DNA from 2 places in the Leptolyngbya sp. NIES-2104 genome. Region 1 is predicted to be linked to the other one. Evidence: riboswitches for the same ligand, from Rfam matches in the RefSeq annotation. Region 1 holds a riboswitch; the other holds the start of a gene.

What was found. A riboswitch is a leader RNA that binds a small molecule or an ion and turns the genes downstream of it on or off. The one in region 1 is predicted to bind cyclic di-AMP.
Region 2: linked by a shared signal. The riboswitch ahead of ntrB (nitrate ABC transporter permease) and the one ahead of NIES2104_RS12240 (universal stress protein) in region 1 are both predicted to bind cyclic di-AMP.

Annotation. Positions count from the first base shown of each region.
Region 1 covers NZ_BBWW01000001.1:2,630,067-2,633,478, reverse strand. Annotated here, with positions in the region: gene NIES2104_RS12255 (CHAD domain-containing protein) at 1-34, shown strand, start outside; gene NIES2104_RS12250 (hypothetical protein) at 31-624, opposite strand; gene NIES2104_RS12245 (hypothetical protein) at 693-902, shown strand; gene NIES2104_RS12240 (universal stress protein) at 882-1,511, opposite strand; cyclic di-AMP (ydaO/yuaA leader) riboswitch at 1,628-1,755, opposite strand; gene NIES2104_RS12235 (hypothetical protein) at 2,111-2,413, opposite strand; gene NIES2104_RS12230 (DMT family transporter) at 2,648-3,412, opposite strand, start outside.
Region 2 covers NZ_BBWW01000001.1:4,981,874-4,985,285, reverse strand. Annotated here, with positions in the region: gene NIES2104_RS23990 (hypothetical protein) at 46-876, opposite strand; cyclic di-AMP (ydaO/yuaA leader) riboswitch at 1,324-1,480, shown strand; gene ntrB (nitrate ABC transporter permease) at 1,500-2,348, shown strand; gene NIES2104_RS23980 (CmpA/NrtA family ABC transporter substrate-binding protein) at 2,359-3,412, shown strand, end outside.

The sequences.
Region 1 (3,412 bases):
TAATCAACTGAGGCAGCTTGTTTTGCGGCATTAAGGCGAAAAATAGTATCCCCATTGATATTGAATTTGAGAGCCGTTTGCTGTTTGAATCCACCGCTGATGGGGGCTATTTTCGTCAATGTCCGTCCAAGTAAAGGTTCGAGCCATTCGATCAGGGAAATATCCAACCGGAACATACCCTTCATGCCAATGGGAAAATTCTACCAGCCCGATGCGATCGCAGCTTGCCATGATCTGAGCGCCGAACGTTGCCATTAACTGAGGTGAACTCATTAAGCCTTGATAGAGCCGCGTGGCATCTCCAGATAAGCGAAATGCCAGGGTTTGAGTCCGTCCAGATGGATAGTCATAATAGCTGTTCCGAATGCCATCGTCATTGAATACGACCTGCGGTTTAATCGAGCGCCCCGCAGCTTTCCAAGGAATGAAATAACCCCGTTGAGCCAGAGACGATTTGACGGATGCGATCGCGGTTTCACAACGGGTAGAGGATTGTGGAATTCGAGCAATACCGGGTGTCTGGGCGTGAGCAATTCCCGGTAGAACGGTCAACGCAGTAATACTGATCGTTGAGAGAAAGATTTTAGAGATGAAGCGCACGATTTTAGGAACGGTAAACAACACAATGCAGTGACAAATTCAGCGATCGATCACTGATTGCATAGAACTACACAGGGTTACAGTTCTTTTCCATGCGTGCGCGAATCATTTTTGGGGATTGTCGATCGCGGATTGATCAAATCGTTGTTGCGATCGATTTTGCGTTCATTCAACGATTTGAACGAATGCAATCAATTCCGCGTTTATCCAACGACGTAGAGACGCGATTAATCGCGTCTCTACCCGGATTTCGCGGTTGTAGCCGAATTTCACGGCGGGAATTATTCGCCTTCCAACACTGACGGAATTCCCAACACCGGACACGGGAACGATTTGCCCAATTGCCGCACCAAGGGATGACTCGGCGAATCACAACCCAAAATCAACAATGACGCTTTCTCAGTCGCCACCACTTCTTTCAACTCCTTGGCAACCACCCCAAACCGCAAATGCGTCTTGAGCGATCCGCGCCATTCCTCCGCCATACAGCGAGCATTCCACAAAATCCGATCGGCTTGTTCAAACAATTCCGCCGTTCCGTATTGCGCCTTCGTTGCCGTTTCTAATTCCGCGATCGCCGTTCGACTGGTGCGCCATTCGCCTTCAGCCTTCTCTTTGCGCTTGCGACCCGAATCAAACACCGGAATCCGATTCATGATGCCATCATCGATCACATACACCACTTGAACCGTCACCTGTTTCCCCGTTGCAAGTCGGGTTTGGTGAGCGATCCATAGCGTCAAATCAAGCGCCGTCTGACTCCCTGGAGAGTTAGAATAGCCTACTACGAGATTAATCTCGGAATCTTCTGCACGTGATGAACCCGCAGCAGGAATCAGAACCATTTTTTGGACTAAATCAGCACGACCGAGTGTGCCTTCGAGACGTACCAGCATTGAATGAACGTTCATTGAATTCAACCTCTCCTAACTACACGACGCATGAGAGGTGGGTGAGGGAGTTTTTTCGATCGAATGATCTCGATCGATTCAGTTCAGGATACTTAGAGTGGCGAACACACGCTAAGTCATCCTCCCATTGCCGACGGAGTTAGCTGACGGGCTAAGACTGGAAGGTGTCTTTCTCAAACCGATGTTCAAGATTCGCCCCAAAGATTGGTTCCTCCGCTTTGAAGTCGAGCGGCTCAAAATTTCCGCTTGATTCAGATTAGGCGACCCACAGATTAGCTTCCCTAACGTTTACGAAACGAACTAGTGAGCAGTTTTGGCAACAAAAAACCAGGTCTCCTGGCTTGCTGTTGTTGGCTAATTTAATACAGTTGAGCGGGTAAGAACTGCTACTTTCAAAACAAAAGGGCGAGGTGTCATAAAATTCCAACCTCAGTAGCAAATTCGTTTCCATTATACCAGCCGCTCAAAAAAACTCTCGATTGCTTCAAAAACTGTATTCTCATTGACAGCAGAAATCTTAAACTTGATTCTTCTAGTGTCGGGGATCGCTGTTTAATTTCTATCCATCCCCAGAGTGAAATGGTAACGATTGAAACACTTTAATGATTTGAGAACTGTATCTCGTCACTGGAATTGAGCGCTGAATTCGGGTTTTCTAGCATTTTCTGGTAAAGACGGGCAGATCGACTAGCACGTTTGAACTTATCCAAAAGTTCTACGTAGGCAAAAGGCAGAGTCACAATCCAGAAGATGCTGGCGATCGCAATCATGAATCGCGATATTTTCTGTTCTCTATCAGTGAGGTTGTCTTCGTCGTGGCGGAAAAATTCCAGCCAGCTTACGAACAGAACGGGGACAACCGCCCAATAAAACAGCCCCAAAATCAGCAACAAAACCTGCATAGCAAACATTCCTCAAACTTGCATGATGCCAGGATCTCAACCCGCTTTAGTGTTCCCAGTGCCCCCGAACAAGACGCATCATTTAACTCCCTCTATCAATACTATGCGGTTCTGCCAATTCTGGCAGGATGGGTCGCTTCCGCAGCATAACGTTACATGAACCGAACACGATAGGAACTATCCAAAGTAATGAGTACTACTTGCAATGGCACTTTAACACATCAGTGATCTGAATCACTGACGATGAAATAATAAGCTCACTCCCACTAGCGAAATCAGGACACCGATGACGGATCGCATACTAACGCGATCGCCCATCGCTCGACTTAGAGGTATGACAAAAAGTGGACTGGTACTACTGAGTGCCTGAGCGATTCCGGTGGTAGCATATTTTAGCGAAGTTTGCTGGAGCCAAATGCCGAGATAAGTACTGATAAAGGCAGTTCCAGTAATGATCGTGAGTAACCTAGGATCGCGTAAAGGTTTAATTACTTCAGTCGATTGACGCTTCAGCAGTATCCAAATAAAAAGCGCGATCGTGCCACCCATCAATCGAATCAGCGTACTCCACAAGGAATCAATTTCGGTGTTTACTAACGCCGATCGAGACATTACAGCGCCTACTGCCTGCCCGATCGCCGCTAATAGCCCGTACAAAATTCCCAATCGGGGACGAAAATTCTCATGTTGATCCGAAGTCTGTTCTAAAATCACCCACATTACACCCGCGATCGTCAATCCAATTCCCAGCCAAGCTGAGATTGCCAAGCGTTCGTGCAGAAAAATCAGAGCCAGAATTGCCGATAACGGAGGTGCAAGCGTTTCAAACAATAAAGTTCGTCTTGCTCCCATACAATTCAGCGCATTGAAATAGGCAGTATCTCCGAATCCGATTCCAACTACGCCGCTAAGAAAAAGCATCAAAAGTGGCGTGAATTCGATCGAGGGAATCGATTGTCCGGTGAGCAGAAATGTGAGGCAAAGTAGCGCGATCGCAAT
Region 2 (3,412 bases), 2.4 Mb from region 1:
TGACGGCAATCACCGCCAACCCAAGGGGCATGAGATCGAGCAAAACTACAGTTTTTTCATCGTGATGGGCAAATCCAACTCAGACAGCGATCGATTGAGCGACTCTAGACTGGCACCATTGCCATTGGTGAGCATTCCAGCCAGCATTGCGCCTAAGTCCGCAGTCTCTGAAGCGACAGGAGTCATCGTGATCGCACCCGGTGCAATTTCGACTCCGATCGGACTTCCCGGCACCAGAATCCGAGGCGGCTCAGAAGTCAGTTCATTCAAAGCGCGACCGCTTGCGAGTGCCAGCGAGTAATTGATTTGATCAAAGTCGGTGCTTGCCGAATTTGCAGGAAAGTCATTCGGTAAAAACGTGCCGCGAACTTCAGCATTGAGCAACACGCGAACCGGGCGAGGACTTTGAGGGCGACCCAGCACATTCTCGATCGGGGTTCCGCCAAACACACGCGGCAACAACAGCGACACAAATCCGCGAATTTCCAACATCGGATTATCTTGCGCTGCGAATCGAGCGACATCGGGCAACAACTGAATCGAAGCGGTTTTCTGGGCTGGAATGATAAATTCTTGGCTTACATACCGTCCAGTGGTACCAACGCGAGTGAGGGTCAGTACCGTGTTTGCACCTGCAATATCAATGATTAAAACGGTATTTCCTTCGAGCAGTCGGGTCATCGCGTCGGCTTGAGTCAGATTGTCCGGTAAGCTAATGCGAAACTCTAGGCGATATCTTAGATCGATCGATTCCAAGTTAGAAACGGTTAGAAAATAACCTTGAACCACACGACGAGCGACGGGCTGCTGTACGGGCGGGAGTGCCATTCTCGGAGCAATCCGCTTCACCAGCAATTCAAAAGTCGAAACTTCCATGATGAACTCCAAAAGTGAGTAGTCGAACGCTCAATGTTGCTTTGATTGATGCGCTCTATTCCAGTTTGGAGGCAGTTGCTTGATCACACAGTGCCCGCTTGGGTAGTGTTTGTTGTTGGAAAAAACTCGATCGTTGCTAAGAGAATGCTTGAAGTGTCTTTGTTCATTGCCGCATCCCGCCCTGAAATAGAATTTCGGGCTAATCGGTGCAAGTTCATTAAAAATGAACTAAGACCTTGAGATCCGTTCTCAGTCTACTCCAGTAGACTTTCGTCGATTAGCCCGAAATTCATTTCAGGGCGGGTGAGCAACGAAGCGAAAAGGCTGGTCATACTTTTCAAATACCCGCTAAGTCCTTCTACTCAATGAAACCCGATCGCTCAATCCTCAATATTTCAAAAGAAAGATTGTTCAAAATTGCACCTCAATGCTAAAGTTCTACTAATTCGAGTCGGTCAGCCTAATTCAGAATCTTCTGAAGCGGAGGAACCAGTTTAATCGGGGCTTACGGTTGTGAACTTAGACACCTTCTAAGCAATCCAACCGGGGACAATCTCTCAGTCCTCGCCCGTCAGCTAACTCCGTCGGCACGTTGAGAGTTTGACTCTGGAGAACCAGACCCTATGATCCCGCAACTCAATTTAGCAGCGGTATTTGCTGCTGTCGGTCAGGCTACAATGCGCCGGGCAAAACCGATCGTATCAAGCGATCGCTTTATCTATCCCGCTCTTGGTTTCGCTGGAGTGATTGCACTCTGGTGGATCATTGCGCTAAACAAACATGAATTGATGCCCACGCCCCCGGAAGCATTGATGGCAAATTTGGACTATATTCTCAATCCGTTTTACCGTCGAGGTCCGGGTGATTTGGGGTTAGGATGGCTGTTGTTAGCAAGCCTAAGACGAGTCTTACTGGGGTTTGGATTGGGCGCGATCGTAGCGATCCCGATCGGATTTTTGATCGGCATGTCTAAAAAGGCGATGCTGACTCTTAATCCAGTGATTCAGATTTTCAAACCCGTTTCACCGCTCGCTTGGCTACCGATCGCATTAGCGATTTTTAACTTAGCTGATCCTTCCGCGATTTTCGTGATTTTCATTACTTCTCTATGGGCAACCATCATCAACACCGCTCTGGGAGTCGCCAGTGTGCCAAAAGACTATCTAGACGTGGCGCGAGTGTTGGAAATGCCTTATTGGAGACGGATACTCAAGATTGTTCTCCCTGCTAGTTTGCCGTACATCTTCACAGGCTTGCGAATTAGTCTGGGAGTGGCTTGGCTTGTCATTGTTGCTGTTGAAATGCTTACAGGAGGTGTGGGAATCGGCTTCTTTGTCTGGGACGAATGGAGCCGATTAAATCTTAGTTCGGTGTTTTTAGCTGTGTTAGTGATCGGACTAACCGGATTGTTACTTGATTTTGCTCTGGCTCAGATCGAAGTCTGGGTGACTCATCGCCGTCGCGCATCGTAGAGGTAAACCGATGACGAATCAATGGACTCGCCGCGAATTTCTTGCGGGCATGGGTGCTTCTGCGATCGCGACTTCACTTTCTTCGTGTGCGATTAATGCGAATCGTGCACCTCAAGGACTGTCTGAAGCGGCGATGTCGATTACTCCGGTAATTAAATCGAGCGAATTAGAGAAGCCGAATTTAACGATCGGCTATGTTCCGGTAAATGACTGTGCGCCGTTTGCGATCGCTTGGGAAAAAGGCTTTTTTCGCAAGTATGGTTTGAATGTGCGATTGAGCCGTGAAGCAAGCTGGGCAACTTCTCGCGATGGTTTGATATTCGGTCGATTAGATGCTTCGCCTGTGGTTGCGGGTGCGATTACAAATGCTCGAATCGGGGCGGAAGGAGCGCGTCATGCGCCGATGTGTGCAGGGATGACGATTCATCATCATGGCAATGCGATGACGATGAATCGATCGATGTGGGATGCGGGATTGCGTCCCTGGTTCGAGTACAACGGTAACTTAGAAGCATTCGGACAAGACTTTCGCCGCTACTTTGAGGCGCTACCTTCAGAACGTCGTGTTTGGGCAGTCGTTCTTAGTTCTGCGATTTATGAATACTTTGTGCGGTATGTTGCTGCTGCTGCGGGTGTTAATCCTTTAGAAGAGTTCCGCGTGATCATCATTCCGCCACCGCAGATGGTGACGAATGTGCGAATCGGAGCCATGCAAGCTTACATGGTGGCAGAACCTTGGAATACTCGCGCTATTACTGGCAATGAAGGAATTGGATTTACCTTTGCTCAGGGTCGAGAGATTTGGAATGGACATCCCGATCGCTTACTCGGTGTAATGCAATCATTCATCGATGAGAATCCGAAAACCTATCGGGCATTGCTCAAAGCGATGATCGAGTCCTGTCGCTACTGTGATGAAAATCGCGAGGAAGTTGCCAAGATTATTTCTGGTCGATCGTACACCGGAGCAAAACCGAAACTTACAAAACCTGCGATCGTGGGTGAGTACAACTATGGAGGCTTTGACGGCAAGGATCGTATCGTGAAATCGGATGCGACGACAT